DNA from 2 places in the Streptomyces sp. TN58 genome. Region 1 is predicted to be linked to the other one. Evidence: riboswitches for the same ligand, from Rfam matches in the RefSeq annotation. Region 1 holds a riboswitch; the other holds the start of a gene.
What was found. A riboswitch is a leader RNA that binds a small molecule or an ion and turns the genes downstream of it on or off. The one in region 1 is predicted to bind ZMP and ZTP.
Positions count from the first base shown of each region.

Region 2: another riboswitch for ZMP and ZTP. It lies ahead of glyA (serine hydroxymethyltransferase); the one in region 1 lies ahead of BSL84_RS28020 (bifunctional 5,10-methylenetetrahydrofolate dehydrogenase/5,10-methenyltetrahydrofolate cyclohydrolase).

Region 1 is NZ_CP018870.1:6,212,338-6,225,844, forward strand. Features, by position in the region: gene BSL84_RS27995 (amino acid permease) at 1-12, shown strand, start outside; gene BSL84_RS28000 (ATP-binding protein) at 191-1,252, shown strand; gene BSL84_RS28005 (DUF2201 family putative metallopeptidase) at 1,249-3,066, shown strand; gene BSL84_RS28010 (RNA polymerase sigma factor) at 3,163-4,761, opposite strand; gene BSL84_RS28015 (methyltransferase domain-containing protein) at 4,978-5,739, opposite strand; ZMP/ZTP riboswitch at 5,797-5,899, shown strand; gene BSL84_RS28020 (bifunctional 5,10-methylenetetrahydrofolate dehydrogenase/5,10-methenyltetrahydrofolate cyclohydrolase) at 5,972-6,817, shown strand; gene BSL84_RS28025 (NAD(P)/FAD-dependent oxidoreductase) at 6,927-8,474, opposite strand; gene BSL84_RS28030 (hypothetical protein) at 8,733-9,803, opposite strand; gene BSL84_RS28035 (hypothetical protein) at 10,045-10,461, shown strand; gene BSL84_RS28040 (helix-turn-helix domain-containing protein) at 10,447-11,238, opposite strand; gene BSL84_RS28045 (hydroxysqualene dehydroxylase) at 11,301-13,100, opposite strand; gene BSL84_RS28050 (4a-hydroxytetrahydrobiopterin dehydratase) at 13,275-13,507, shown strand, end outside.
Region 2 is NZ_CP018870.1:4,487,599-4,505,477, forward strand. Features, by position in the region: gene purH (bifunctional phosphoribosylaminoimidazolecarboxamide formyltransferase/IMP cyclohydrolase) at 1-1,408, shown strand, start outside; gene BSL84_RS20480 (hypothetical protein) at 1,486-2,157, opposite strand; gene BSL84_RS20485 (bifunctional methylenetetrahydrofolate dehydrogenase/methenyltetrahydrofolate cyclohydrolase) at 2,403-3,263, shown strand; gene BSL84_RS20490 (DUF3017 domain-containing protein) at 3,253-3,684, shown strand; gene BSL84_RS20495 (malate dehydrogenase) at 3,918-4,907, shown strand; gene BSL84_RS20500 (hypothetical protein) at 5,051-6,763, shown strand; gene BSL84_RS20505 (hypothetical protein) at 6,750-7,133, shown strand; gene BSL84_RS20510 (serine/arginine repetitive matrix protein 2) at 7,329-8,096, shown strand; gene BSL84_RS20515 (carboxymuconolactone decarboxylase family protein) at 8,163-8,687, opposite strand; gene BSL84_RS20520 (PLP-dependent aminotransferase family protein) at 8,735-10,132, shown strand; gene BSL84_RS20525 (hypothetical protein) at 10,468-11,316, opposite strand; gene BSL84_RS20530 (hypothetical protein) at 11,421-11,717, shown strand; gene BSL84_RS20535 (glutathionylspermidine synthase family protein) at 11,725-12,927, shown strand; gene rocD (ornithine--oxo-acid transaminase) at 12,946-14,151, opposite strand; ZMP/ZTP riboswitch at 14,323-14,413, shown strand; gene glyA (serine hydroxymethyltransferase) at 14,448-15,716, shown strand; gene trpS (tryptophan--tRNA ligase) at 16,008-17,021, shown strand; gene BSL84_RS20555 (2'-5' RNA ligase family protein) at 17,119-17,721, shown strand.

The DNA of each region.
Region 1 (13,507 bases):
ACAGCCGCCTGACCTGCGCGATAGCGTGGAAGCCCTGAACGAGGAGAAGCCCGAGCGCCTCCTGGAGGCGTGAACGGGGCGGCGGTCGATCGGGGCTGCGGCCCCGGGAAAACCGGATGCCGGACGGTGTGTGGTGCGACCAGACTGGCCCGCACCACACACCGCCCCACCCCGAAGGACATCCCCGCCCGTGCAGGCTGCCGTCACCGTCACCCCCGCCCAGATCCCCGAACTGCTGCTCGGCCTCGCCACCGTGCGGCCCGTTTTCCTCTGGGGGGCGCCCGGCATCGGGAAGTCCTCGCTCGTGCGGAATTTCGCCGACTCCCTGGGTCTGGAGTGCGTCAGCCTCCTCGGCACGCAGCTCGCCCCCGAGGACCTGATCGGCGTACCGCAGATCCGCGACGGCCGCTCCGTCTTCTGCCCGCCCGAGGCCATCGCCCGCGACGAGCCGTACTGCCTCTTCCTCGACGAGCTCAACGCCGCGAGCCCGGACGTCCAGAAGGCCTTCTACTCGCTGATCCTCGACCGCCGGATCGGCTCCTACGAGCTGCCCGCGGGCTCCATCGTGATCGGCGCCGGCAACCGCGCCACGGACAACGCCCTGGCCCGGCCCATCGCCTCCGCCCTGGTCAACCGCCTCACCCACGTCCACCTCCAGGCGTCCGCACACGACTGGCTGGTGTGGGCCGGCGAGCACGGCATCCACCCCTGGGTCACCGACTACCTCACCGACCGCCCCGACCACCTCTGGTCGCAGCCGCCCAAGACCGAGGAGCCGTTCTCCACCCCGCGCTCCTGGCACATGCTCTCCGACGCCCTGCACTCCTTCGGCGCGGAGCTGGACGAGCAGACCCTCAAGGTGGTCGCGCACGGCACCCTGACCCCGGCGCACGCCGTCTCCTTCTGCGGCTACGCCAAGATCGTCCGCCACACCTTCGGCATCGAGGCCATCCTGAAGGGCGACGCCTCCTGGCCCGCCCGGCTCCAGGACCGCGACCTGCTCTACTACCTCGCGGAGGCCTTCCGGGGCCGCCTGCTCAAGGAGCTCCCCGCGCAGAAGGAGCACGTCTCGCCCGCCCTGCGCCAGCACACCCACCGCTTCAAGTCGCTGCTCGTCCAGCTCGCCGAGATCTCCGTCGAGGTCGCCCAGACCGTCATCGCCGACGACGCCGACGGCCTGCCCGTACTGCCCGGCTGGTTCCTGATCGAGGCGGCCCGCGACATGCCGCGGCTGGTGGAGGCCCGCCGGTGAGCCGGAGCGCCAAGGCCCGGGCGAAGGCCGCGGCCAAGCCCGACCCGGCCGCCCAGGCCTTCGCCGAGGGCCTGGCCCTGGTCATGCGGAACCCGGCCCTCGGCGCCCTCGACGGGAAGGTCTGCCGCGAGTCCGGCTGCCCGCGGGCTCCGGCCGACGGGCTGGCCGCCGTCACCTCCAACGGCGTCGTCCACGTCCACCCCACCCGCCGGGCCGAACCCCGCGAGTGGGCGTGGGCCATCGCCCATGCCCTGCTCCACCTCGGCTTCGGCCACGTTCCGGCAGCCAAGGACGAGGACCGGCCCCAGCCGGACCGCTTCGACCTCGCCGCCCGCTGCACGGTCGTCAACCGCTTCCTGCTGACCTTCCCCGTCGGCCGCGCTCCGGACGAACTGCCCGCCGCCTACCCCGGCGGCGACGAGGACGAGCTCGCCCCCCGTTGGCGCCGCGACGGCATCCCGGCCGCCTACGACCACTGTGGCACGGCCGGCCGCCACCCCGACCAGGTCCTGGTCCCCTGGCGGACCTGGGACACCACCGTGCCCGACTGGCAGACCGGCTTCGCCGCCGCCCTGACCCGCAGTGTCTCCGCCGCCATGGACGTGGCCGGCGGCCGCCGCGACCGGACCACCGGCGAGCGGGTTGAGCAGCGCCCCTGGGACCGGGCCCTGAACTGGTTCGTGTCCTCCTACCCCCTCCTCGGCGGGCTCGCCGCCGGCCTGACGGTCGTCGCCGACGCCGAACTGGCCCGCGCCCAGAACATCTCCATCGCGGCCGTCAGCGCCGCCGCCGGAGAGATCTACGTCAACCCGCTGCGCAGCTTCGACGACGAGGAGTGGCGGTTCATCCTGGCCCACGAGATGCTCCACGCGGCCCTGCGCCACGGCGGGCGCCGCGGCGCCCGTGACCCGTACCTGCACAACGTCGCCGCCGACTACGTGGTCAACGACTGGCTGGTGGAGATGCGGATCGGGAGCATGCCCGAGGGGCTGCTGCACGACCCGTCGCTGCGCGGGCTGTCCGTCGAGGAGGTCTACGACCGGATCGCCACCGACCTGCGCCGGATGCGGCGCCTGGCCACCCTGCGGGGCAGAGGCGCCGGGGACATCCTGGGCGAGCCCCTCGCGCACGGCGCGGGGCGCCCCTACGCCGACCTCGACGAGTTCTACCGGCGCGGCCTCGTCCAGGGCTTCGACCTGCACGTACACGGCGGGCGGGGGCTGCTGCCCGCCGGGCTCGTCCAGGAGATCCGGGCCCTGGCCCACCCGCCGGTGCCGTGGGACGCCCGGCTCGCCCGCTGGTTCGACGAGTACGTGCCGAGGCCGCAGGCCGTACGCTCCTACGCCCGCCCGGCGCGCCGCCAGGCCTCCACCCCGGACATCCCGCGCGCGGGCCGGTACTTCCCGCCCGAGGAGACCGCCCGCTGCACCTTCGGCGTGGTCCTGGACACCTCCGGGTCGATGAACGCCGCCCTGCTCGGCAAGGCGCTGGGCGCGATCGCCTCGTACGCCGAGGCCCGCGACGTACCGGCGGCGCGCGTGGTGTTCTGCGACGCGGCGCCGTACGACGCGGGCTATGTGCCGCCGGCGGAGATCGCGGGCCGCGTACGGGTCCGCGGCCGCGGCGGCACCGTCCTCCAGCCGGGCGTCGACCTGCTCCACCGGGCCGACGACTTCCCACCGGCGGCTCCGCTGCTGGTGATCACGGACGGCTGGTGCGACACCCTCCGCATCCCCCGCGAGCACGCCTTCCTGATCCCCGAAGCCGCCACCCTCCCCTTCACCCCCAAAGGCCCGGTCTTCCGCCTGTCCTGACCCCCGCCCGTCACGGCGGTGCGGGACGCGTGGCCCGTCACGACGAAGCCCCCGCACCGCCGGACGGCGGGGCGGGGGCTTCGTACAGGAGCAGGCTCAGTCGAGGTAGTCGCGCAGGACCTGCGAGCGCGACGGGTGGCGCAGCTTCGACATGGTCTTCGACTCGATCTGGCGGATGCGCTCACGGGTCACCCCGTACACGCGGCCGATCTCGTCGAGGGTCTTCGGCTGGCCGTCGTTGAGGCCGTAGCGCATCGAGACGACGCCCGCCTCGCGCTCCGAGAGCGTGCCCAGGATCGACTGGAGCTGCTCCTGGAGGAACGTGAAGGACACGGCGTCCGCCGGCACGACCGCCTCGGAGTCCTCGATGAGGTCACCGAACTCGCTGTCGCCCTCCTCACCCAGCGGGGTGTGCAGGGAGATCGGCTCGCGGCCGTACTTCTGGACCTCGATGACCTTCTCGGGGGTCATGTCGAGTTCCTTGCCCAGCTCCTCCGGGGTGGGCTCGCGGCCCAGGTCCTGGAGCATCTGGCGCTGCACACGGGCGAGCTTGTTGATGATCTCGACCATGTGCACGGGGATGCGGATCGTGCGCGACTGGTCGGCCATGGCACGCGTGATCGCCTGCCGGATCCACCAGGTCGCGTACGTGGAGAACTTGAAGCCCTTGGTGTAGTCGAACTTCTCCACCGCGCGGATCAGGCCGACGTTGCCCTCCTGGATCAGGTCCAGGAAGAGCATGCCGCGGCCGGTGTAGCGCTTGGCGAGGGAGACCACGAGGCGGAGGTTGGCCTCCAGCAGGTGGTTCTTCGCACGGCGGCCGTCCTCAACGAGGATCTCCAGCTCGCGCTTGAACGCGGGCTTGTGGTCCTCCTCCTCTTCGAGCTTGTACTCCGAGAAGAGGCCGGCCTCGATGCGCTTGGCGAGCTCGACCTCCTGCTCGGCGTTGAGGAGCGGCACCTTGCCGATGAGCTTGAGGTAGTCCTTGACCGGGTCGGCGGTGGCACCGGCCACCATGACCGTCTGGGCCGGGGCGTCGTCCTCGTCGTCGTCGGACAGCACGAAGCCCTGGGCGCCGGCCTTGGGGGTCTCCTCCTCGGCCTCGTCGACGAGGTCCTCGGCCGCCCAGTCCTCGCCCTCGACGACCGGGGTCTCGCCCTCGTCGGCGTCCTTGGCACCGGTCTTCTTCGCCGCGGCGGTCTTCTTCACGGCGGTCTTCTTGGCGGCGGTCTTCTTGACCGTGCGCTTCTTCGGCTCGGCGGCGGCCTCGGCCGGCGCCGCCTCCGCAGCCGCGGCGGCGGCCGACGGAGCGGATATCGCCGAAGCCGTGGAGGTGACCGTGGTGGCCGCGGCGGTGGCGGCGGTCTTGCGGGCACCGATGGGGCGGGGCGCGGCGGCGGCCTTCTTGGCCACGGTGCGGGCGGGGGCGGCGGCAGCCTTGCGGGGCTTCTTGGCGGCAGCCTTGGTGGCGGGGGCCGCGCTGACGTGAAGGGCGACACCCTCCTCGTCGAGGACCTGGTTCAGGCTGCGCAGGACCCGCTTCCACTGGTCCACCGGGATGCGGCCGGCCTCGAAGGCCTGGCGCACGTCGTCACCGTTGATGTGACCCTGCTCGCGGCCGCGCTCGACGAGCGCTACCAGGGCCTCGGATTCGGCGATCTCCGGAGGGAACGTACGGGACGGGCTGAGCGACACAAGGAGCCTCTCGTTGCGAACAGATAAGGAGGTGGGCGGGACATCATCGCGCGAACTCGGGAAACAGACCCGAGGGGGGTCTGTATTCCGGGCCGCGCGAGGACACCTGTCGGTTCATCGCATGCCCGAGTCGATTCGTTACGCGCTGAATTGAGTGACCTGCGCCACGCTGCCGCCGGGCAACCGGAAACGGCGTGGACCCGTCCGCCCCCGGCGTCAGCCCGATTTGCGGGCTTCGATGAGGAAACGTGCGGTATGTGCGACGAACGGTCCGTCGCGCTCGATCCGTTCGTGCAGCTCGCGCAGCCGGTCCCGGTACTGCCCGACCGTGAAGCCGGGCACCATCCAGATCACCTTCCGCAGGAAGTAGATCACCGCCCCGATGTCGTGGAACTCCGTCCGCAGCCGCTCGGAACGCAGGTCCAGCACTTCGAGACCCGCCTTCGTGGCGTCCGCGACCGCGTCGTCCGGGTGCCGTGCCCGCCTGACCTCCTCCGGCTGGGGTCCGAGGAAGAACTCGACGAGTTCGAAGACGCTCGCCGGGCCGACCTGCTGGGAGAGGTATGTGCCGCCCGGCGTCAGCACCCGGGCGATCTCGTCCCACCAGATGGCCACCGGGTGCCGGCTGGTCACCAGCTCGAAGGCCTCGTCGCCGAAGGGCAGGGGCGGCTCGTCGGAGTCGGCGACCACCACCGCGCCCAGCGGGTGCAGCAGTCTCGTCGCCCGCTCGACGTTGGGCGGCCACGACTCCGTGGCCACCGTCAGGCGCGGCAGGGGGCCGGACCCCGCCAGGACCTCGCCGCCGCCGGTCTGGATGTCCAGGGCGGACCGGACCCGGGCCAGGCGCTCGGCCATCAGGCGCTGGTAGCCCCAGGAAGGACGCTGCTCGGTGGCGCGGCCGTCGAGCCAGGAGAAGTCCCAGCCGTCCACGGAGACGGACTCGGCCTCGGCGACAAGATGGTCGAAAGTACGCGTCATGTACCGATCGTCGCAGGTCGGCCGCCGGGCGACCACCGGTTTGGTCGACTACAGTGGTCGGCGGGCCGTGACTGGCGTTCGGGTGGATCACCACCGGGGAGCGGCCCGGCGTACCTCAGGACCTCCCGTACGCCGACTGCCGCGCGCCTGGGCGAACCGCGATCCGCAGCGACGTTCAGGAGACCCCGTGACGACTGCCCAGCCTGCCCCCGCCGCCGGCACCGCCCAGCTGATGGACGGCACCGCCCTCGCCCGCCGCATCTCCGAGCAGACCGCCGCCCTCGCGGCGAAGATCACCGAGCGCACCGGCACGGCGCCCTGCCTCGCGACCGTGCTGGTCGGCGAGGACCCCGCCTCCGTCACCTACGTCCGGATGAAGCAGAACCGCTGCGCCAAGGCCGGGATCACCTCCCGCCATGTCGAGCTGCCGGCCTCGACCACGACCGAGGAGCTGGTCGCGGCGATCACGGCGCTCTCCGAGGACCCGGAGATCAGCGGCATCCTGCTCCAGCATCCCGTCCCGCACCACATCGACGAGCGCGCCGCCTTCGAGGCCATCGCCCCCGGCAAGGACGTGGACGGGGTCACCATGCACTCGTTCGCGGCCATGGGCTTCGGCCTGCCCGGCTTCGTCTCCTGCACGCCGGGCGGCATCATGCGCCTGCTCGCCGAGTACGACGTGGACCTGACCGGCAAGCACGCCGTCGTCGTCGGCCGCAGTGCGATCCTGGGCAAGCCGGCCGGGATGCTGCTGCTGGAGCAGAACGCCACCGTCACCTACTGCCACTCCCGCACCCGCGACCTCTCCTCCGTCGTGCGCCAGGCGGACGTGCTGGTCGCCGCCGTCGGCAAGGCCGAGTTCATCCGGGGTGAGGACATCAAGCCGGGCGCGGTGGTCCTGGACGCCGGCTACAACGAGGGCAACGTCGGCGACGTCCACTTCGAGTCGGCGGCGGCCCGGGCCTCGCTGATCACGCCCGTGCCGGGCGGGGTCGGCCCGATGACCATCGCCGTCCTGCTGGAGCAGACCGTACGGGCCGCCGCCGCGCAGGCCGGGCTGGACCTCGCTGACCTCTGAGTCGTCTGCCCGTCGGCCCGTCGGCCCGTCTGCCCGCTCACCCGCCCCGGACTCCGGTCCGGGGCGGTGCGCTTCCCGGCTCAGCCACCGGTCCGGCCCGCACCCGGGCTCACCGGGCCTGTCCGACGGGGTCGGCGGGGCCGACCGGATCGCCCGCCGCGCCGGTGGGGGCGGCTCCGGCTCCCGTGCCCCCGGCTCCCGTGCCCGTGGCAGCCGTGCCTGCGGCACCCGTGCTCCCGGTCGGGGCCTTCGCGCCGGGGGCCGGGTCCAGTCCGGCGACGGCCCGCTCCGCCGCCGTGAGCGGCGGCGCCTTCAGCGCGCCCCGGTCGGAGGCGCGCGCCACGTGCCACACCACCGACGGGCGGAGCCAGTGGGTGGGCTCGGTGCTCATGGTGAGGACGTTGAACAGGGCGGCGGTGAGCGCCTCGTCCGTGGTGGCCCCCGTCATCAGCCGGTTGACGTAGCCGTTGAGCAGGCCGGTGCCGGCCCGCGGCTTCATCCCGGTGGCGCCCGGGTACAGGATGTCCTGCGACGTGGCGAGCTCCCACGCGGTGGCGACCTGCGGGGCGATCGCGCGCTGGGCCTCCCGGCCGATCCCCGGATGGGCCAGGCCCTTCGCCCGCAGCAGGTCGCGTACGGCCAGCAGGCCCTGCGCGGCGACGGTCATGCCCTGCCCGTACAGCGGGTTGAAGGTGGCGACGGAGTCGCCGACGGCGAAGAAGCCGTCGGGCAGCTCGGCCTTCTCGAAGTAGACGCGGCGGTTGGCGGTGCCCTGGGTGACGGCGACGTCCGTCAGCGGCCTGCGGTGCTCCAGGAGCTCGCCGACGATCGGGTCGCGCACGGACTTGGCGAACGGGATGAACGCGTCGGGGTCGCCGGTCGGCTGGCCGCCGCGGGTGCCGGACAGGGTTGCCTGCCACCGGCCGTTCTCGATGGGCACGATCGTCGCGGTCTGGCCGGGCACGCGCACCCGTGGGTCGGACTGCACGTTGACGATGGGGAAGCCCATCTCGTGCGCGCCGGCCGGGGCCTCGAAGATCCGGGTGGCGTAGACGAGGCCGGAGTCCACCCCGGCCTGCCGGATGCCGCTCACTCCGAGCGCCTGGAGCCAGGTCCGGGCACGCGATCCGCGGCCGCTCGCGTCGACCACGAGATCGGCCGTCACCAGCCGGTCCCGCTCCTCGGGGGTGTCGACCCGGACGCCGGTGATCCGGGCCGCCGTGCCCTCCAGGCCCCGGACGCGGCTCTGCTGGAGCGTGGTGACCCCGTCGAGGGCGGTGACCCGGGCGCGGACCACCGAGTCGAGGAGGTCGCGGCTGCAGGAGATGTTGAACTGCTTCTCGCCGCAGCGCGGGATCCAGCCCTGGGCGGTCTTGGTGACCAGGTCGGTGGGCAGGCTGCGGCGGATGGCGCCCGCCTTCGTCCAGTCGCCCGTGATGCCGGGCAGGATCCCCTCGATGGCCCGGGCGCCGCCCGACCACAGCAGGTGGGTGTGCCGGGCCTGCGGGAGTCCGCGGCGCGGCGCCGGACCCTCGGGCAGCGGGTCGGCGTCGATGACGGTGACCGTGGCGTGCTCGGCGAGGACAGCGGCCGCCAGGAGGCCGGCCAGGCTGCCGCCTATGACGACGGCGTGGCGGGGCGGGGAGGACTGGTTCATCGTGGCGTGCTCTCTGTCAGGGCCGTGCTGAGGGCATCGGCGGGGGAATGCGGCGACTGGCTGGTGCTGGTCACGCGTGGCACGGGGCCTCCCCAGCCGAGTGAGGACTCGATGCGCTCGACCGCCCCGGGCCGGCGCAGCTCCCGGGGCGACGGCAGGCGGCGGCGCAGGACGCCGCCGGGCGGTGACGAGGTGGTGTGGAAGCCCCTCTTCCGGCCGGTGCCGCGGCATTGCGCGCGGTCGGCGCAGGCGCCCCGATCATGGTGTTTCTCCCCAGGTGCCCGAGCCCCCGGTGCCGGAGCCTTCGGCGGCGGCCCCGTGCCCCGGCGCCCCGCCCTGCGTGCCCGGGAGCCCGAGCTGCCCCTCGCGCGCGAGGAGGTCGTCCAGGTGGTCGGCCAGCGACTTCCACCCCTGGGGCGACAGCCGCCCGGCGCGCGTGACGATGCTCCGTACGTCGTGCGCGCGCAGCACGGCCAGCATCGGATTCTCCTGCTCCCGTACCACGCACTCCAGTTCGCCCTCGATCAGCGCGAGCGCCGTGGCGAGTGCCTCGGTGTCGTCGGCGAGCAGGAAACCGCCGTCGACGCCGTAGAAGCGCTGGATCCCGGCGGCCGCGGCGAGGTTCGGCATGCCCTCGCCCTGGGCCAGGCGGGTCAGCGACTGCCCCGACGCGTCGAAGGACCGGGCGATGGCCGTGAGCGAATGGGCCTGGCCGTCCTCCCGAGGCCTGGTGCGCCGCAGGTGGGCGAACCGCTGGTGCACCTGCTCCTTCAGGGGGAGCCGGGGCGGCCTGCCGTCGAGGGTCTGCCGGACGGCCTGCAGCGAGAGGCCGGTCAGGTACGAGAGGTGCTCCAGGTCCTCCCGGCCGTCGGAGACGGTGGTGGCGGACAGGGCGAGGGCGCGTTCCACCGCGCTCTTGCAGTCGGCCAGCAGGAAGCCGGCGTAGACGCCGAAGAACCGCTGCACTCCGGCCGCGTGCCCCAGCCGCGGCATCCCGGTGCCCGCGTTGAGCGGGCCGAGGGAGGCGCCGGGGGCGCCGAAGTCGTGGGCGATGGCGGCGAGCGGCCATTCCCGGCCGTGTTTGTCGAGGCGGGTCGCGCGCAGCAGTCGGAACCGCTGGTGCACCCGCCGTTCCAGCGGCACGCCGGCGGCCGTGCCCGCCACCACCGGTGGGATCCGCCGGGGTTCGACGCCGGACAGGTGGCTCAGCCGCTCCACCGCCAGCACCTCCGCCGGGTCCCGGCCGCACCGCTCCGCGAGTGCCCCGACGCGCCGCCAGATCGCGGCGAGGTCGGGTCGGGCGGCGGCTCGCACCGGCTGAATCTCCATATGTCGACAAGGCGTTCGAGTGGATCGGCTGCGTGCAGCCTAGCCCCCCGCCCCCGGCCGAACCACGGGAACCCCCAATGTTTCCTGACGTCCACCTCAAGAACCGTTGGCATGACCCCGGAGGTAATCGACCCCCGCGGGGGCGCCCGGCACAGTGGGGGCGTCGGGTTCCGGGGCCGCGCACTCGGCTCCGGGCCCGGCTCCCACCCGGCCGTTCGACCTCGACGGAGGCTGATCCCCCATGTCCGCGACCCTGCTCGCCGGCTTCGCCCGTACCACCGTCCCGCAGCTCGCCCTGCGCCGCTTCCTCGCCCTCGACGCCGTCGTCACCACCGGCAACGGCCTCGCCTACGTCGCCTTCTCCGCCCCGCTCGGCCGGCTGCTCGGGGTGGGTGCCGGGCTGCTCCTGGCCCTCGGCGTCCTGCTGGTGCTCTACGGCGCCGCCGTCGGCCTGCTGGCCTCGCGCGGCCGGCCCCCGGTGCTCGCGGTGAAGGCGGTCGTCGAGACCAACTACGCCTGGGCCGCGCTGAGCCTGGTGGCCCTCGTCGTGTGGTTCTCGCCGACCCTCGCCGGGACCGTGTGGATCCCGGCGCAGGCCCTCACCGTCGCCGGCTTCGCCGTGCTCCAGCAGCTCGCCCTGCGCTCAGTCGCCGAGTGAACGCAGGTACTTCACCGTCGCCGGATCGGCCGGGAGCATCGTCTCGATGGCCAGCTCGGCGACGGTCACGTCCATCGGCGTGTTGAAGGTCGCGATGGACGAGACGAAGGAGAGCACGTGGCCGTCGTGCTCGATGACCAGCGGGAGCGCGAGGTACGGGACCGGCTCGCGCGGTACCCCGGCGGCGCGTTCGGCCACCGGATAGGCGGACACCTCCTCGTACAGCGCCCGGAGCGGCTCGGAGCGGGCCAGCGCGATCTGGCGTTCCATCTGGGCGAGCAGGTGGCCCCGCCACTCCGCGAGGTTGCGGATCCTCGGGGCCAGGCCCTCGGGGTGCAGGGTGATCCGCATCGCGTTCAGCGGCGGCGTCAGCAGGTGCGCCGGCAGGCCGTCGAGCAGCATCACGATGCCCCGGTTGGCGGCGACGACGTCGTACGTGGCGTCCACCACCAGCGCGGGATAGGGCTCGTAGCCGGTCAGCAGCCGTTCGATGCCCTCGCGCAGGGCTTCCATCGACGGGTCGTCCAGCGCCGTCTGTGCATAACGCGGAGCGTAACCCGCCGCCAGCAGGAGGGAGTTGCGCTCGCGCATCGGGACGTCGAGGTGGTCCGCGAGCCGGAGCACCATCTCCTCGCTCGGCCGGGACCGCCCCGTCTCGATGAAGCTGATGTGCCGGGACGAGGAGTCGGCGCGTCCGGCCAGTTCCAGCTGGCTGATCCCGCGCCGCTGCCGCCAGGTGCGCAGCAGGGCGCCGACCGCGGGTGTCGAGGTGGTCATGGCTTCGACGGTAGCCGAGCCCGCCGGGCCGGGACCCCTGGGCCGTGTCTGCCTCGCCGTGATCACCCGACATCGAAGAGGTTGCGCAGGCCGAGGCGGTAGCGCCACAGGTCGTGCCGTTTGGCGGCCTCCATCTCCGGTGCCCGGTACATCGCCCGGACCGTGCACCGCGGGGCCGTCGAACCGTCGCGGTCCAGCAGGCTGTTGACGGCTGCGCGGGCCGAGGCGTTGGCGCCCTCCATCGTCGCGAGGTCGATGTCGACGGCGACGTAGTCCCCGCTGAGGAAGAAGTTCGGGACGCGTGTGCCCGCGCTCGGCCGGTTGGCGAGGGTGCCGACGGGGTGGATCAGCAGCTCGTCCTGGTTGGTGGGGTGCGGGGTGCCGAGGCCGTCCACGCCGGGGTCCAGGAACCACGAGTGCAGCTTCGCATCCGACAGCAGCACCTTGCCGGTGTCGTTGAGGGAGGCCTTCAGCTGGGCCCACACCTCGCGCGCCACCTCGTCGCGGGTGCACTGCTTGGCCGTCTTCCCGTACAGGATCCCCGGCTTGTCCCACTCGGAGATGTCCACCGACAGGCAGTCGACCGCGGCTCCGTCGCCGTAGTCGGCGGGGAAGTCCCGCGACGGCCAGTGCTCGGCCTGCTGGATGGCCGTCAACGACCAGGGCGAGTCGATGCAGTTGAGGTGGCCGTGCACCAGCGGGGCCCGTTCGGTCAGATAGAACTGGATGCCGGTCATCCAGTCCGTCTGGAGCCTGTCGCAGCGCCCCAGCATCGGGTCGGCGGCCCGCAGGCCCGCGCTCCAGGTGCGCCGGGCGTGCTCGACGGGCAGTGCGCTGACGTAGTGGTCGGCGGTCACGGTGTGCCGGGCGCCGTCGGGGCCCTCGACCGCGACCCCGCTGACCCGGCCGCCCCCGTACTGCACCTCCCGTACGGTCCAGCCGATCCTGAACTCAACGCCCAGGGAGCGCAGACGGGCCTCCCACGGGTCGATCCACGCCTCGTTGGTCGGCAGGTTGAGGATCCGGTCCGGCGGGCCGTCCGCCCCGCGGCCCAGCAGGTTGAAGACGAAGGCCTCGCCGAGGGTGCCGACCGTGCGGGTGGAGGCCTCCTCCGCCTTGGTCGCCACGATGTTGCGGGTGATGCCGACGGCCAGGATGCGCTGGTACTCGTTCGACATCCGCCCGGCCCGGGTGAACTCCCACCACGGGGTGTGCTCCCAGACCTCGGTCCGCCGCTCGTCGCAGCTGGTCAGGAAGACCAGTACGCGGTCGACGAAGTACGCCGTCTCGTGCAGCGGCAGCCGGAACAGGGTCTGCAGGATCCCGGACAGGGCGCGCCGCACCTCGTCGGGTGTCAGGGGGGCGGGGGAGTGGCCGGGCCAGGGGATCGGTCCGCGCAGGTCCTCGCGGCCGCCGGCGCGGGCGAACATCATCTCCGGCGGGGCCACCAGGTTGTCCCACACGCCGTTCGCGTTGCCGGGGAAGGGGATGCGCCGCATGGTGTCGGGCAGGTTGTGGTAAATGCCCGGGATGAAGCGGAAGCCGTGCTCCGCCGGCAGTGGTCTGCGGCCGCCGCGTGCGCTGCCCGGCACGTCCATGCTGCGGGCCTTGCCGCCGAGCGCCCGGCGTTCGTACACGGTGACGGCGTAGCCGCGCTCGGCGAGCTCGTGCGCCGCGGTCATCCCGGCCACCCCGCCGCCGAGTACGGCCACGCGCCGGCCGTTCGGCGCGGGGAGTGCGGCGGAATGGGCGGGCGCTGCGGCCGCCGCCGGAGCCGCCAGGCCGGCCAGGGCCTGGGCCGACAGGGCGGCGGCGCCCGTGCCCGCGATGAACGTACGCCTGGAACTGCCGGTGCCGGCCATGGCGGATGCCCCCTCGTTACCGCTGGTAACAGTGCGTTCGGCGCAGGAGCCTAAGGGGCGGCCGCCAGAGGCGGAAGGTGCAGAAGTACCCGAGCGCACTATGGCGCGAAAGGTTCGATCCGCCGTGCACTGTGGGAACCTTGACCACACGTCACGGGGAAAAGGAGCCGGTGCATGCCGAGTGAACCGCTGTCGCAGAAGGAGATCGAGGACCGGCTCAGGGAACTACCCGGCTGGGCCTTCGAGGACGACCGGATCATCCGTACCTACCGACTGGGCACGCATTTCGCGGCGAGCGCCCTGGTCGCCCACATCGCCTCCGTCCAGGAGGAGTTGAACCACCACTCGGACCTGACGCTCGGCTACAACACGGTGCGGCTCTCCGTGAACAGCCACGACGCCGGAGG
Region 2 (17,879 bases), 1.7 Mb from region 1:
CACCAAGGTCGAGGAGCTGACCGGCTTCCCCGAGTGCCTGGACGGCCGCGTCAAGACCCTGCACCCGCGCGTGCACGCCGGCATCCTGGCCGACCTGCGCCTGGAGGACCACCGCAACCAGCTCGCAGAGCTGGGCGTGGAGCCCTTCGACCTCGTCGTCGTCAACCTGTACCCGTTCCAGGCCACCGTCCAGTCGGGTGCCACCGCCGACGAGTGCGTCGAGCAGATCGACATCGGCGGGCCCTCGATGGTCCGCGCCGCGGCCAAGAACCACCCGTCGGTCTCCGTGGTCACCAGCCCCGCGCGCTACGCCGACGTCATCGCCGCGGCCCAGGGCGGCGGCTTCGACCTCACCGCGCGCAAGCGGCTGGCGGCCGAGGCCTTCCAGCACACCGCCGCCTACGACGTGGCCGTCGCCTCCTGGTTCACGAACGCCTACGCCCCGGAGGGCGAGGAGGGCGCGCTGCCCGAGTTCCTCGCCGGCGCCTGGGAGCGCAAGTCCACCCTGCGCTACGGCGAGAACCCGCACCAGGCCGCCGCCCTCTACACGGACGGGCAGCCGGGCGGGATCGCCAACGCCGAGCAGCTGCACGGCAAGGAGATGTCCTTCAACAACTACGTGGACACCGAGGCCGCGCGCCGCGCCGCCTACGACCACGAAGAGCCGTGCGTGGCGATCATCAAGCACGCCAACCCGTGCGGCATCGCCGTCGGCGCGGACGTCGCCGCCGCCCACCGCAAGGCGCACGCCTGCGACCCGCTGTCGGCGTTCGGCGGTGTCATCGCCGTCAACCGTCCGGTGACCGTCGAGCTCGCCGAGCAGGTGGCGGAGATCTTCACCGAGGTCATCGCGGCCCCCGGCTACGAGGACGGCGCGGTGGAGGTCCTGGCGAAGAAGAAGAACATCCGCGTCCTGAAGGTCGACGGCACCCCGCACCAGCCGGGTGACCTGAAGCCCGTCTCGGGCGGCGCGCTCCTCCAGCACTCGGACCTCTTCCAGGCCGAGGGCGACGACCCGGCCAACTGGACCCTGGCGGCCGGCGAGGCCCTGTCCCCGGCCGAGCTCGCGGAGCTGGCCTTCGCGTGGCGGGCCTGCCGGGCCGTCAAGTCGAACGCCATCCTGCTCGCCAAGGACGGCGCCTCGGTCGGCGTCGGCATGGGCCAGGTCAACCGTGTCGACTCGGCGAAGCTGGCCGTCGAGCGGGCCGGCGCCGAGCGCGCGCAGGGCTCGTACGCCGCCTCGGACGCCTTCTTCCCCTTCGCGGACGGGCTGGAGATCCTGACGGCAGCGGGCGTCAAGGCCGTGGTCCAGCCGGGTGGTTCGGTACGTGACGAGCAGGTCGTCGAGGCCGCGCGGAAGGCCGGCGTGACGATGTACTTCACCGGCACGCGGCACTTCTTCCACTGAGCCACGGCTCCCGCACGGCGAAGGCCGCGACCCGCACTGCGGGTCGCGGCCTTCGCCGTGCGCGTACGGCAGCCGGTTCAGTACTGCGGGCGTCGGAAGTAGTCGCCCGCCTTGGCGAGGCCGACGATGACCCAGATGCCCAGTCCGGTCATGAGCCCGTTGAGCAGCGTGGAGAGGATCATGCCGCCGACCGGCGTGCCGCTCCCGCCCATCGCGGCCAGGTTGACGAGCAGGCCCAGGCCGCTGAAGAGGGCGAGCAGCGAGCCGTAGACGATGCCGGAGACGCGGACCCCGCCGCGGCCCTTGCCGAGCTTGGCGGCCGTGAGGATGGCCCACAGGGAGAAGGCCAGGCCCACCGCCACGATGACGAAGATGACGGCCCCGCCGAGGGCGACGGCCTCGTCCGTGCTGCTGCCGTAGGAGTCGCCGGAGTCGGAGAAGGCGGCGGCGAACAGGGCGCCGCCCACGAGGGCGAGCAGCGTGCCGAGCACCTGGAGGCCGCCGAGGATGAAGAGGATGACGCGGGCCGCCTTCACGCCGCCGGGCATCTCCATGTGGGGGCCCGGGTAGCCGCCGGGACCGCCCGGGTAGCCCGCGGGGCCGCCGGGGTAGCCCTGCGGCGCCTGCTGCGGGTAGGCGTAGCCGCCCTGCGGCGGGATGCCCTGCGGTGCCTGCTGCGGGTAGCCGTAACCGGGCTGGCCCTGCGGGGGCTGCTGTCCGTACGGGTTGTGCGGGTCGCCGAAACTCATCTGGGGTGTTCCTCCGTGGAAATGCGGGGACGCACGGCCATGAGCACGGAGGAATCCTGCACGGTGCGGTCCGCCCCCCGGCACTGCCCGCGGCACATCAGTCGTTTCATCGTCGTCGGACCGGTGAGCCATTGTCCAGCCGGTTGGCCTACGGGCGGTCACTTGTTGTGCAAGTGCAATGAACCCTGAGGTCCCGCGAGCGCCTTGACTGGAACCACGGCCACCTCATCCGGGAGGATGGAGGCATGACCGCCCAGATTCTCGATGGCAAGGCCACCGCGGCCGCGATCAAGTCCGAACTGACCGCCCGTGTGGCGGCCCTGAAGGCCCGGGGCACCACCCCCGGCCTCGGCACCCTGCTGGTCGGCGACGACCCGGGCAGCCGCTGGTACGTCAACGGCAAGCACAAGGACTGCGCCGAGGTCGGCATCGCGTCCATCCAGCGCGAACTGCCCGCGACCGCCTCCCAGGAGGACATCGAGGAGGTCGTGCGGGAGCTCAACGCCAACCCGCGGTGCACGGGCTACATCGTCCAACTCCCGCTCCCCAAGGGCATCGACACCAACCGGGTCCTGGAGCTGATGGACCCGCTGAAGGACGCCGACGGCCTGCATCCCACCTCCCTGGGCCGCCTCGTGCTGAACGAGCCGGGCCCGCTGCCCTGCACCCCGTACGGGATCGTCGAACTGCTGCGCCACCACGGCGTCGAGATCAACGGGGCGCACGTCGTCGTGCTCGGCCGCGGAATCACCGTCGGGCGGTCCATCGGCCTGCTGCTGACCCGCAAGTCCGAGAACGCCACCGTGACGCTGTGCCACACCGGTACGCGCGACCTCTCCGGGCTGCTGCGCCAGGCGGACATCATCGTCGCCGCGGCCGGAGTGCCGCACCTGGTCAAGCCCGAGGACGTGAAGCCCGGCGCGGCCGTGCTCGACGTGGGCGTCAGCCGCGACGAGGCCGGGAAGATCGTCGGCGACGTGCACCCGGGCGTCGCCGAGGTCGCGGCGTGGATCTCGCCGAACCCGGGCGGTGTCGGCCCCATGACCCGTGCCCAGCTGCTCGTCAACGTCGTAGAGGCGGCGGAGCGGACCGGCCGTGCGGGCTGAACCGGGCGCCGGGCACGTGAACGGGAGCGGCGCCGCCAAGTCCCGCCGCTTCCCGTCCGTCACGCGCGACACGGCCCGCCCCGAGGGCAGCGGCCGCGCCGTTCCGGGCGCCGTGTCCACGCCCGCCCGCCAGTGGCCGATGCTCAGCGTGCTCGCCGCGACCGCGGTGGGCCTGCTCACCACGGCGCTGGGGCAGGCCCGGGTCGGATGCCTGGTGATCGGCGTGGCCCTGATCGCGGCGTCGGTGCTGCGGCGCGTGCTGCCCTCCGTGGGGATGCTCGCGGTCCGCTCCCGCTTCACCGACATGATCACCTACGGGGTGCTGGGCGTGGCGATCACGCTGCTCGCGCTGGTGATGGAGCCCAAGCCGTGGCTGGAGATCCCGTTCCTGGAGAGCGCGGTCCGCTTCACCGTGCGCTGAACGCGCCGGTCGGGGCGGATTCCAGCCGGTCGAACGGAGGTCCGGGAAGCGGCTGCGCCTTCGAAACGCCGGGGTGCGTGTGCCACGCACCACAGGGACCCGGGGGTTGGGCCGCGCCCGGGTCGGATAGCCTGATCGCGGATGTCTCTTCACGTCAAGATTTACAGGGGAGCGGCGTCCTCCAGCACATGGGGCAGGGACGCCCCACCGCCAGCTGTCTAACGGAGAAGGCCATGACCCGCACTCCTGTGAATGTCACCGTCACCGGCGCCGCCGGCCAGATCGGCTACGCGCTGCTCTTCCGTATCGCGTCCGGTCACCTGCTCGGCGCCGACGTGCCGGTCAAGCTGCGCCTCCTGGAGATCCCCCAGGGCATGAAGGCCGCCGAGGGCACCGCCATGGAGCTCGACGACTGCGCCTTCCCGCTGCTCGCCGGCATCGACATCTTCGACGACCCGAACAAGGGCTTCGAGGGCGCCAACGTCGCGCTGCTCGTGGGCGCGCGCCCGCGCACCAAGGGCATGGAGCGCGGCGACCTGCTCGCCGCCAACGGCGGCATCTTCAAGCCGCAGGGCCAGGCCATCAACGCCCACGCCGCGGACGACATCAAGGTCCTGGTCGTGGGCAACCCGGCCAACACCAACGCGCTCATCGCGCAGGCCGCCGCCCCGGACGTACCGGCCGAGCGCTTCACCGCGATGACCCGCCTGGACCACAACCGCGCGATCTCGCAGCTGGCCGCCAAGACCGGTGCCGCCGTCTCCGACATCAAGCGCCTGACGATCTGGGGCAACCACTCGGCGACCCAGTACCCGGACATCTTCCACGCGGAGATCGGTGGCAAGAACGCCGCCGAGGTCGTGAACGACCAGGCGTGGCTCGCCGACACCTTCATCCCGACCGTCGCCAAGCGCGGCGCCGCGATCATCGACGCCCGTGGCGCGTCCTCCGCCGCCTCGGCCGCCAACGCCGCCATCGACCACGTGCACACCTGGGTCAACGGCACCGCCGAGGGCGACTGGACCTCGATGGGCATCCCGTCGGACGGCTCCTACGGCGTCCCGGAGGGCCTGATCTCCTCCTTCCCCGTCACCTGCAAGGACGGCAAGTACGAGATCGTCCAGGGCCTGGACGTCAACGAGTTCTCCCGTGCCCGCATCGACGCCTCCGTCCAGGAGCTGTCGGAGGAGCGCGACGCCGTCCGCGAGCTCGGCCTGATCTGACCCGTCGCTCCTCCCCGAGGAGCGCGGACACCCCCGCCACCTCGGCGGACCGCACCAACCGAAGCGCCCCGGTCCTCACAGGCCGGGGCGCTTTGGCGTGATTGCGCCTGTCGCAAGGTGTAAGGGAAATCTAAGGTCGGTCGGTGACCGAGAGCCCGATTCCCCGTCAGCCCGCAGGCGACCCGCAGCACGACCCCCCGGGTGGCCGTCCGCCTGTCGACCCGGCGGTCAGCGAGGCCGGCCGCTTCCTGTGCGCCGGCACCTACCTCGACGCCGGGTACCGCGACCGCGTCATCGAGGAGCTGTACGTCCACGAGGAGCGCATCGTCGCGCCCTCCTACGGCTTCGACGCCTCGCGCGTCCTCGCCCACGCCCTGCGCGCCCGCCGCGCCGAACTCGGCTGGGCGCTCGGCATACTCGGCGCCTGGTTCGCGGGGTCGCTTCTGACCGGGGGCGCCCTCGCCGTGGTGCTCCTGCCGTTCCTGCTGCTGAGCCTCGCCGGCTGGCTCAGGGCCCGCTCCGGACTGCTGCCGCGCCTGCTGGCCCTCGTGGTGCGGATCTACGCCTGGTGGAACCTGGCCGTCATCGTGGTCCTCGTCCTCGGGATCTGGCTGGCCCTTCTCGGCGCCTTCGGCGACGAGGACGCAGGTCCCGTCGGACTCGGCGCGCTGCTCTTCTCCCAGGGCCTCGGCGGCCCGGCGGCCGGCTTCGTCATCGGATGGATCCCGGCGGTCTTCGCCGGGGTCGTCGCCCTCGTCGGACTCCAGCGCGGCCAGGTCGCCCGCACCATCGCCACCGACCTCAACCGGGAGCGGTACGCCCACCGGTCCGCCGACCCGGCGGAAGCGGAGCAGGGCGTACGGTTCGCCCGCGTACGGCAGCGCATCCTCCACGAGCAGCACTCGCCGATGGTCCTGTACGACATCAACGACCCGTTCGTCGGGGCCGGCGATCCGTACCGCCCCTGGCAGGTGTCCTTCGAACTGCGCCCCCGCGAGGACCTCGAACCGGGCCGCCGACCGCAGCCGCTCACCAACGCCCGCATCATCGAGGGCATCGTGCCCCTGCTGGACCGGCTGCGGGTGCCCTCGCCGCACGGCTCGCCGCAGGCCGAGGCCGCCGTACTGGACCGCCTGCGCGAGCTGGTCGTCGACAGCTGCGTGTTCCTGCCGGGCGGCGGCCTGGACCACCGCGACGAAGGCCCGCAGCTGCGGGCCGACTTCGAGGCGCACCGGGCGGCCGCCGTCGAGGAGGGCGGCGAACGCCGCCGGTACTTCCTGCGCGTCCGCGTCGGCGGCTGGGACGAGAACCTGGTCGTCACCGTGTTCGTACGGGTCCACACGCAGGGCGGGATGATGATGGTGGAGGTGGCTCCGCACGTGCTGCTGCCCGTCCACGTCGCCTTCCACAACGCGGACGCGGACGCCCACCGCTACCTCAACAACAGCCGCTTCGGGAAGGCGGTCTGGGCCCTGCGGGACACGCCCGGCTCGTTCACGGCGTCCCTGGTCACCCTGGGCCGTGGCGTCGCGAGCTGGTGGCGGATCGCCTCCGGCGGCCACGGCGGCGCCCGCCCCGAGGGGCCGCGCGCCTCGGTGCGCGAACTCGCCGCGCAGGACAACGGCTCGCTGTTCCACCTCATGGACCTCGACCGGTATCTGAAAACCGTTCAGGACCGGATCGTCGCCGGCATCACCGTCGTCCTCGACGAGAACGGCTGGTACACCGAGGCCTTCGCACGCCAGGCCGACGTCCACATCAACGCGCACTTCGGGGACGTGAGCAACAGCTCGATCAGCGTCGGCGGCACCGGCAACCACAACAGCACACACAGGGGGAGTCATGGCCACAGGTGACGGGGGAGCGCAGGAGCCCACCGTGCGGTTCGGCAACATCCACGGCAGCGCGGTCAGCGTCGGCGGTTCGCACAACACGAACACCGTCCAGCAGGGTGGTACGGGAGCGGCCGCACCCGGCGCGGCGGAGCTGCTGGAGGCGGTGCTCTCGCTGCGCGAGGCGCTCGTACGGGAGGCGCCCCGGGGCGCCGACCGGACCGCGCTCGACGCCGAACTGGACGGGGTGGCCGAGCAACTGGAGGGCGCGGAGACGATCAGGCCCGGCCTGGTGGGCCGGCTCCGCGCGGCGCTGGAGCGGTGGGCCCCGCTGGTGGAGACGGTGAGCGCGGCCGCTGCCCTGGGCAGCCTGCTCGGCGCGCTGGGAGGCTGATCAGTGGCTCCGGCACAGCCGCCGACCGGCCCGCGCCGCTGGGACGCGCAGGCACAGCGCTGGGTGGTCGACAAGGGCCCGGCCGGGCCTGCGGCGGTGCCCCCGGCCGGGCCTCAGGCAGGGCCTCCGCCTGGCACCGTCCCCGGCCTGCCGCCGCGTCCGCCGCAGCCGCCGAACGCGCCCACGGCGCCGACCGTGCCCACGGCGCCGTACGGGCCGCCAGCCGTGCCCCCGCCGCCCGGCCCCGGGCCCGCCGACAGGCCGCGCGGCCGGTGGGTGACCCCGGCGACGGCGGGCATCGCGGTCGCGTCCGTGGCGATCGGCGCGGCCGCCGTGTGGTTCGTGGCCCGGGACACCGGCGACGCCGACCACGCGGGGGAGAAGAACGGGACGGTGACCTCGGGGGCTCCCACGGAGTCCGGCGACGGCACAGCCACAGCCACGGGCACGCCCACCGCCGGCCAGTCCACCGGCGCAGGACCGTCCCGGACGCCCACCCCGAGCCCCACGGGCACCGGGCCCGGCGCCGGAGCCCACGAGACCAAGCAGGACCCGGCGGGCTTCACCATCGCCGTTCCGGCGGGCTGGGTGCGCGAGGAGATCAAGGAGGGGGTCTTCTACCGCTCGGCGGACCGGAGCGCGCTGATCCAGGTGTTCCGGGTGTCGGAGCCGGAGCTCACCCCGCTCAAGGCGGTCCAGCAGGCCTCCACCTACCTGCGGGGCGGCACCCGCGGGTACGAGGAGATCAGCGTCGGCCCGGTGCCGGGAAGCTCCGACGCGGCGGAGCTCGTCTACCAGTACGACAGCGAGGAGTCGCGCGGGGTGCGGCGCGGGGTCGAACGGGTCTTCGTCGCCGCGGACGGCGGCAAGTGGGCGGTGCTGACGGCGGGCCCGGTCGCCGACTGGCAGGCCACCCAGGACCACCACGCGGCGGCGCTGGCGGCGTTCCGGCCGACCGGCTGACGGGCTGACCGGCTGAGGGGCCGGCTGCCGGCCCGGCCCGGCCTCCCGGCCGGGCCTCCGGTCCGGTCAGCTCTTGTACATGCCCGGCTTGTAGTGGCCCGGCACCATGCGCGTGGTGACACCGATGCGGTTCCACACGTTGATCGTCGCGATGACGGCGATCAGCTGGGCCAGCTCGCGCTCCTCGAAGTGCGCCGCGGCCTTCGCGTACACCTCGTCGGGCACGAAGCCGTCGGTCAGGACGGTGACGGCCTCGGTGAACTCGATCGCGGCGAGCTCCTTCTCGGTGTAGAAGTGCCGCGACTCCTCCCAGGCAGCCAGCTGCACGATCCGCTCGACGCTCTCGCCCGCGGCGATCGCGTCCTTGGTGTGCATGTCCAGGCAGAAGGCGCAGTGGTTGACCTGGGAGGCCCGGATCTTGACGAGCTCGACCAGGGACGGCTCCAGGCCCTTCTTGGAGGCGATCTCCAGGGCCAGGACGGCCTTGTAGACCTCGGGCGCGAGCTTCGCCATGTGCATGCGCGGGGTGTGCTCGGGGGCGTGGTCGTGGCTGTGGGAGTGGGTCTGCCGGTTCTCGGCGGTGGTTGTCATGTGATCCACACTAGGAGTGGGGCGGCCCGCCGGTATGGTCCAAATCCATGAAGGATCCTTGGGCCACTTTCGGAGCCGACCTGCATCTGGACCTCTCCGCCGGGCGCGGTCTGCGGGCCGGGCTCACCGAGGCGCTGCGGGAGGCCGCGCGCAGCGGGCGGCTGGCGGCCGGCACCCGGCTGCCGTCCTCCCGGACCCTCGCGGCCGACCTGGGCATCGCGCGGAACACCGTCGCCGAGGCGTACGCCGAACTCGTCGCGGAGGGCTGGCTCACGGCCCGCCAGGGCTCCGGGACCCGGGTCGCCGAACGGGCCCGCCCGCGCCGGCCCGCGGCAGCGGCCCCCGTACGGCGCCCCGCCCGCGGCGGGCCCGCGTACAGCCTGGTCCCCGGCACCCCGGACCTGGGCGGCTTCCCGCGTGCGGCCTGGCTGTCGGCGGCCCGGCGGGCGCTGACCGCCGCCCCGAACGAGGCGTTCGGCTACGCGACCGACGGGCGCGGCCGCGTCGAGCTGCGGCGCGCGCTCGCCGGATACCTGGCGCGGGCGCGCGGGGTGTACGCGGACCCGGACCGGATCGTGCTGTGCGCCGGTTTCCTGCACGGGCTGAAGCTGCTCGCGGCGGTGCTGCGGGCGCGGCGGGTGCGGGAGGTCGCCGTGGAGGGGTACGGGCTGGACTTCCACCGGGACGAGCTGGTGCGGGCGGGGCTGCGGACCAGACCGCTCGGGGTGGACAGTGAGGGGGCCCGGACGGGCGAGCTGACGGCGGCGGCGGGTGCGGTCCTGCTGACCCCGGCCCACCAGTTCCCGACCGGCGCCGCCCTGACCCCGGCCCGCCGGGCGGCGGCGGTCGACTGGGCCAGGACCACCGGCGGGCTGATCCTGGAGGACGACTACGACGGCGAGTTCCGCTACGACCGGCAGCCGGTCGGCGCCCTCCAGGGCCTGGACCCGGACCGGGTCGCCTACCTCGGCACGGCCAGCAAGTCCCTCGCCCCGGGGCTGCGGATCGGCTGGATGGTGCTCCCGCCGGGGCTGGTGGAGGAGGTGGTCGCGCAGAAGGGGTACACGGACTGGGCCTCCAGCGCCCTGGACCAGCTGACGCTGGCGGAGTTCATCGAGTCCGGAGCGTACGACCGGCACGTGCGCGGGATGCGGCTGCGCTACCGGCGGCGCCGCGACGAGCTGGTGGCGGCGGTGGCCGGCCGGGTGGCGGGGGTCTCGGGGATCGCGGCGGGCCTGCACGCGGTGCTGGACCTTCCGGCGGGCACGGAGCGGTCGGTCCTGCAGTCGGCGGCCTGGCAGGACCTGGCCCTGCACGGCCTCGGCGCCTTCCGCCACCCGCAGGCGGAGGTCGCGCCGCGGGACGCGCTGGTCGTCGGCTACGGGACGCCGTCGGACAGCGCCTGGTCGCCGACCCTTGCGGCGCTCGCCGCCGCCCTGCCCTGACCCTTCGGGTGCCCCGCCGCACTCCCACGCCTCAAACGCCGGCGGGGCTGGAGAATCCCGGGCTCTGCCCGGACCCGGTGCCGCGCCGCTGCGGGTGCTCCGCCCCCGGAACCCCCGCGCCTCAAACGCCGGCGGGGCTGGAGAATCCCGGGCTCTGCCCGGACCCGGTGCCGCGCCGCTGCGGGTGCTCTGCCCCCGGAACCCCCGCGCCTCAAACGCCGGCGGGGCTGGAAAAATCGCCGGACGGCCGGCGAATCCAGCCTCGCCGGCGTTTGAGGCGCGGGGTTCGGGGCGGAGCCCCGCAGCGGCGCGGCAGGCGGGAAACTCGGCTCCGCTCAGCCAGGTGGTGGCGCTGGGGCCGGTGGCTGTTTCGGTTCGCCGAAGCGGGACAGGGCCAGGGAGCCGGCGACGGCGACGGCGAAGCCCGTCACCGCCAGCCACGTCAGGCCCTCCCGGGTGCGGTCGCCGAGCCAGACCACGCCCACCACCGCCGGACCGACGGTCTCGCCGAGCACCAGGCCGGCCGTCGCCACCGTCACCGAGCCGCGCGCCAGCGCCGAGGTGAGCAGCAGGAACCCCGCCGCGCCGCCCAGCAGGAGCGCGTACAGGGCCGGGTTCGCGAAGTCCCACGGCGAGTCGATCAGCCGCACCGAGACCTCGACCACGCCGAAGCCCGTGCCCGACCCCAGGCCCAGGACCAGGGCTCGCGGCCCGTCCGGCAGCCCGCCCGCGACCGCCCCGGCCAGCAGCACCAGCGCCGCCACCGCCAGCAGCCCCAGTTTCAGCGCGAGAGAGCCGGTGCCGGTGCCCTCCTCCCCCGCGGAGAGCCCCAGCATCAGCAGCCCCGCGCACACCACGCCCACCGCGCACCACTCCGCCGTGGACAGCCGGACCGCCATCAGCCGTGAGGCGACCACCGCCGTCACCGCGAGACTGGCCGCCAGCGCGGCCCCGACCACGTAGATCGGCACGTGCCGCAGCGCGATGATCTGCAGTACGAATCCGGCCGCGTCCAGGCCGAGGCCCAGCACGTAGCGCCACTGCCGTGCCGCCCGCAGGAACAGCGCCGCGTCCACCCCGGACCCGCTGCCCGGCTCCACCGCCCGCGTCGCGACGGCCTGCAGTACGGACGCCGTGCCGAAGCACACCGCCGCGCCCAGGGCGCAAATCATCCCAATCAGCACGAACTGACTCTAGGTCACGGATCTCACGGCGGCCGGATTCCATCGTCGGGGGACCGCGTTCTAGTCTGTCGGGAGCACGCCAGGCCTCAGGGGGAGCAGCAGACATGGACATCAGCAGCACCAACCAGCGCCGAATGCGCTCGGGCGCCGTCGCCCTCGGAGGCATGGGCCTGCTCGCGGCCACCCTCGTGGCCTGCGGGAGCAGCGACGAACCGGACCGCCGGTGCGCGTCGCGCTCCACGCTGGAGCACCTGAACAGCAAGGAGTGCAGGACCGGCGGTACCGGCGCGTACTACTACGGCGGCGTCGTCAGCAACGGCAAGGTCACCGGCGGCAGCTTCGACAAGTCCGCCGTCACCCGCGGCGGCATCGGCGGCCACTCCAGCTCCAGCGGCGGCTGATCGCACGATGCAGCGGCACACCATCGAGCCCCGACCCGGCTGGCAGAAGACGGTCGAGGAGCAGGGGCTGATCTACCCCCTCACCCGCTACCCGGACGACTCGCTGCGCCCCTACTGGGACGAGAGCGCCTACTACTCCTTCTCCCTGCCGGAGGTCGAGGCGCTGGAGAACGTCGTCGAGGAACTGCACGCCATGTGCCTGGCCGCGGCCGCGCACATCGTCGAGCACGACCGCTTCGCCGACCTCGGCATCACCGACCCCAAGCTGGCCGCGCTGATCACCGAGTCGTGGCGCCGCCGCGCCGAACAGCCCTCCCTCTACGGCCGCTTCGACCTGCGCTACGACGGCAGCGGCAGCCCGGCCAAGATGCTGGAGTACAACGCGGACACCCCGACCTCCCTGGTGGAGGCGGCCAGCCCGCAGTGGTTCTGGATGGAGGAGCGGTTCCCCGGCGCCGACCAGTGGAACTCCCTTCACGAGCGCCTCGTCGACGCCTGGCGCCGCCAGGCGGAGCTGCTGGCGCCCGGCCCGCTGCACTTCGCGCACTCCGAGACCGACGAGCTCGGCGAGGACCTGATGACGGTCGCCTACCTCCAGGAGACCGCCGACCAGGCCGGCCTGGAGACCCACGCCCTGTCCGTCGAGCAGATCGGCTGGGACAGCCTGTCCGGCCGGTTCGTCGACGACAAGCTCCGCTTCATCCGCAGCTGCTTCAAGCTCTACCCGTGGGAGTGGCTGGCCACGGACGAGTTCGGCCCGCAGGTCCTCGGCACCTACGACCACGGCGGCGGTTCCGGCACCACCTGCTGGATCGAGCCGATGTGGAAGATGCTGCTCTCCAACAAGGCGCTGCTCGCGATCCTGTGGGAGCTCTTCCCGGAACACCCGAACCTGCTGCCCGCCTATCTCGACGGGCCGCGCGAGCTCGCGGAGCCCGGTTCGGCCGGCTACGTGGCCAAGCCGCTACTCGGCCGTGAGGGCGCCGGCGTCACCCTGCACGAGCCAGGCCCGGACGGCGTGCCGTTCGTGCCGGAGCCAGGGGAGCGGTACTGCTTCCAGGGGTTGGCCCCGCTGCCCGACTTCGACGGCAACCGGGTGGTGCTCGGCGCGTGGGTCGTCGAGGACGAGGCGGCGGGGCTCGGGATCCGCGAGTCGGCGGGGCCGGTCACGGACGAGTACGCCCGTTTCCTGCCCCACGTCATCCTCTGAGGACCGCCTGACGGACCGCTACGCCGACAGCACCGACCGGAGCTGCTCCAGGCCCCAGTCCAGGTCCTCCTTGGTGATCACCAGCGGCGGGGCGACGCGGATCGTCGACCCGTGGGTGTCCTTCACGAGCACGCCCCGCTCCATCATCTTCTCGGAGATCTCCCGGCCCGTGCCGCGGGAGGGGTCGATGTCGACGCCCGCCCACAGCCCGCGGCCGCGCACGGCGGTCACGGCGCCCCCGCCGACGAGCATGCCCAGCTCACGGTGGAGGTGGTCGCCCAGTTCGGTGGCCCGCTGCTGGAACTCGCCGGTCCGCAGCATCGCGATCACCTCCAGCGCGACGGCGCACGCGAGCGGGTTCCCGCCGAAGGTCGACCCGTGCTGGCCGGGCCCGAACACCCCCAGCACGTCCCGGTCGGCGACCACCGCCGACACCGGCACGACGCCGCCGCCGAGCGCCTTGCCGAGGATGTAGACGTCCGGTACGACCCCCTCGTGCTCGCAGGCGAAGGTTTTCCCGGTCCGGCCGAGCCCCGACTGGATCTCGTCGGCCATGAAGAGCACGTTCCGCTCGCGGGTCAGCTCCCGTACGCCGCGCAGGTACCCGGCGGGCGGGACCAGCACCCCGGCCTCGCCCTGGATCGGCTCCAGCAGCACGGCCACGGTGTTCTCCGTGACGGCGTGGGACAGCGCGGTGAGGTCCCCGTACGGGACGATCTCGAAGCCGGGCGTGTACGGGCCGAAGTGGTCGCGGGCGTCGTGGTCCGTCGAGAAGGAGACGACGGTCGTGGTCCGCCCGTGGAAGTTGTCGGCGGCCACCACGATCTTGGCGTGGCCGTCCGGGACGCCCTTGACCTCGTAGCCCCACTTGCGGGCCGTCTTCACGGCCGTCTCCACCGCCTCCGCGCCCGTGTTCATGGGCAGCACCATCTCCTTGCCGCACAGTGCCGCGAGTTCGGCGCAGAAGTCGGCGAAGCGGTCGTGGTGGAAGGCGCGCGAGGTGAGGGTCACCCGCTCCAGCTGGGCGCGCGCGGCGTCGATCAGACGGCGGTTGCCGTGCCCGAAGTTGAGCGCGGAGTAACCGGCGAGCATGTCGAGGTATCTGCGGCCCTCCACATCGGTCATCCACGCGCCTTCCGCGGACGCGACGACCACCGGCAGCGGGTGGTAGTTGTGCGCGCTGTGCGCGTCGGCGGAGCGGATGGCATCAGCTGTTGTCGACACGGGGTCTCCGATCGTCCGTCTGGCCGGTGAAGCGGTGAAGCGGTGAAGCGGTGCAGCGGTGAAGCGGTGCAGCGGTGACGAGGGTGGCGTCACCCTCTTATCGTCGCTCGTATCCCGGGCGAGGAAACCTCCCCGCGGGCCACATCGCGGACTCGCTCATCTAGGGTGTTCGATACGCACGGCGACTGGCGTACGGAGAACCAACTCCGGGGGAGTCGTGCGCGCTCGACCGCATACAGGGCCGCTCGCCTGGGCCTCGCGGGGTACCGATCACATCGACCCCGGAGGAGCCCGCCATGTCCGCGAGCCGCCATCCCGCCCTGTCCGCGACCGACCCCGAACTGGCTTCCCACATCGCCGCGGAGGAAGTCCTCCAGGCGGAGACCCTGCGCCTGATCCCCAGTGAGAACTACGTCTCCGCCGCCGTCCTCGAAGCCTCCGGCACCGTGCTGCAGAACAAGTACAGCGAGGGCTACCCCGGCCGCCGCTACTACGAGGGCCAGCAGAACATCGACCGGGTGGAGGCCCTGGCGATCGAGCGGGCCAAGGGCCTGTTCGGCGTGGACCACGCCAACGTGCAGCCGTACTCGGGCTCCCCGGCCAACCTGGCCGTGTACCTGGCCTTCGCGAAGCCCGGCGACACCGTCATGGGCATGGCGCTGCCGATGGGCGGCCACCTGACGCACGGCTGGGGCGTCTCGGCGACGGGCTCGTGGTTCCGCGGCGTGCAGTACGGCGTCCGCGCCGACACCGGGCTGATCGACTACGACGCCGTGCGCGAGCTGGCCCTCGCCGAGCGGCCCAAGGTGATCTTCTGCGGCGGCACGGCCCTGCCCAGGACCATCGACTTCGCCGCCTTCGCGGAGATCGCTCGCGAGGCGGGCTCGGTCCTGGTCGCGGACGTCGCCCACATCGCCGGCCTGATCGCGGGCGGCGCGCACCCGTCCCCGGCAGACCACGTGGACGTCGTCTCCACCACGACCCACAAGACCCTGCGCGGTCCGCGCGGCGCGATGCTGATGTGCCGCGAGGAGCACGCGAAGGCGATCGACAAGGCGGTCTTCCCCGGCCTGCAGGGCGGTCCGCACAACCAGACGACGGCCGGCATCGCGGTCGCGCTGCACGAGGCGGCGCAGCCGTCCTTCGTCCGCTACGCGCACGCGGTCGTGGCCAACGCCAAGGCGCTGGCCGCGGCCCTGCTGGAGCGCGGCTTCGACCTGGTGTCGGGCGGTACGGACAACCACCTGATCCTGATCGACCTGACGGGCAAGGAGGTGCCGGGCAAGGTCGCGGCCAAGGCGATGGACCGGGCGGGGATCGTCGTGAACTACAACACGGTGCCGTTCGACCCGCGCAAGCCGTTCGATCCCTCGGGGGTGCGGATCGGTACGCCGTCGCTGACGTCGCGGGGGCTGTCGGTGGAGCACATGCCGGTGGTCGCGGACTGGATCGCGCGCGCGGTCGAGGCCGCCGCGAAGCAGGACGAAACCCCGCTGAAGCTGATCCGTGCGGAGGTGCGGGACCTGATGGCAGCCTTCCCGGCCCCGGGCCTGCCGCTGTCGTAACCCCGCGGCGCCGCTGCCGGGGGCTCTGCCCCCGGACCCCCGCGCCTCAAACGCCGGCGAGGCTGAGTTGCGGGGGCTCTGCCCCCGGACCCCCGCGCCTCGAACGCCGGCGAGGCTGAGTTGCGGGGGCTCTGCCCCCGGACCCCCGCGCCTCAAACGCCGGCGAGGCTGAGTTGCGGGGGCTCTGCCCCCGGGCCCCCGCGCCTCGAACGCCGGCGGGGCTGAGATGCGGGGGAGGGATCCGGGCGAGGACGGGCACGAGCCCGCCCCCGTACCTGAGAGAATGGGACCATGGCTTCTGATCGTCCTCGCGCGCTCTCCGGCATCCAGCCCACCTCCGGTTCGTTCCACCTCGGGAACTACCTCGGAGCCATTCGCCAGTACGTCGCCCTGCAGGAGACGCACGACGCCTTCTACATGGTCGTCGACCTGCACGCGATCACCATGCCCCAGGATCCGAAGGACCTGCGCGCGAACACCCGCCTCTCCGCCGCGCAGCTGCTGGCCGCCGGCCTGGACCCGGAGCGCTGCACGCTCTTCATCCAGAGCCACGTCCCCGAGCACGCGCAGCTCGGCTGGGTGATGAACTGCATCACCGGTTTCGGCGAGGCCAGCCGGATGACGCAGTTCAAGGACAAGTCCGCCAAGGGAGGCGTCAACAGCGCCAGCGTCGGCCTCTTCACGTACCCGATCCTCCAGGTCGCCGACATCCTCCTCTACCAGGCGGACGCCGTCCCCGTGGGCGAGGACCAGCGCCAGCACATCGAGCTGACCCGCGACCTGGCCGAGCGCTTCAACAGCCGCTTCGGCCAGACCTTCACCCTCCCGGCGGCGCACATCGTCAAGGAGGTCGCGAAGATCTACGACCTCCAGGACCCGGCGATCAAGATGTCGAAGTCGGCGTCGTCCCCCAAGGGCCTGATCAACCTCCTCGACGAGGCCAAGGTCACCGAGAAGAAGATCAAGAGCGCGGTCACCGACACCGAGGCCGAGATCCGCTTCGACACGGAGAAGAAGCCCGGCGTCAGCAACCTGCTCACGATCTACTCCACCCTCACGGGCGAGTCGATCCCCGCCCTGGAGGAGAAGTACGCGGGCAAGGGCTACGGCGCGCTGAAGACGGACCTGGCGGCCGTGATGGTCGATTTCGTCACACCCTTCAAGCAGCGCACCCAGGAGTACCTGGACGACCCGGAGACGCTGGACTCCATCCTGGCCAAGGGCGCGGAGAAGGCCCGCGCGGTGGCCGCGGAGACCCTCGCGCAGGCGTACGACCGGCTGGGTCTGCTGCCCGCCAAGCACTGACGAACGCACCTGCGGAAAGACGGCTCTGGCACGAAGAGGGGTCCTGGCCGCACACTGGGGCGGCAGGAGTCCACAGGGACAGACGGAGGAGAGACACGTGGGGACCGTAACGCTCGGCGTTTCGATCGCGGTCCCGGAGCCGTACGGCAGCCAGCTCCAGGAGCTGCGCGCGGGCTTCGGGGACGCCGCCGCGCACGGCATCCCCACGCACGTCACCCTCGTACCGCCGACGGAGGTGGAGGCCGACCGGCTCCCGGCGATCCGGGCCCACCTGACCGAGGTGGCGGCCGCCTTCCGCGCGTTCCCGATGCGACTGGAGGGGACGGGGACCTTCCGGCCCGTCTCGCCGGTCGTCTTCGTCCAGATCGCCGAGGGCGTCGCGGGCTGCACCCGGCTCCAGGGCGAGGTCCGCGACCCGTCCGGGCCGCTCAGCCGCGAGCTCGCCTTCCCCTACCACCCGCACGTCACCGTCGCCCACGGGATCTCCGAAGAGGCGATGGACGTGGCGTTCACGACGCTGGCCGACTACGCCGCCGAGTGGGTCTGCTCCGGGTTCGCCCTCTACGAGCAGGGCTCCGACGGGGTCTGGCGCAAGCTGCGCGAATACCCCTTCGGGAGTGGGCCCATAGGCGTTCCCGCGCAGCCGGGTTCCCCCGTCGACCAGGCCGCCGGGGCAGCCGGGGCGGTACGGCCTTCCTGACGGAGCGGGCGCAGGGTCAGCCGGGCGGTCCGCCGGGCGCGGAACCTCAGCCTCCGCAGGACCAGGGTGTGGAACGGACGCCCCGTCGAGGGCGCTGGGCGAAAAGTCACAATCGACGACCGTAGTCCCTGAAAGCGGCAATACCGGCTATTTCCGGC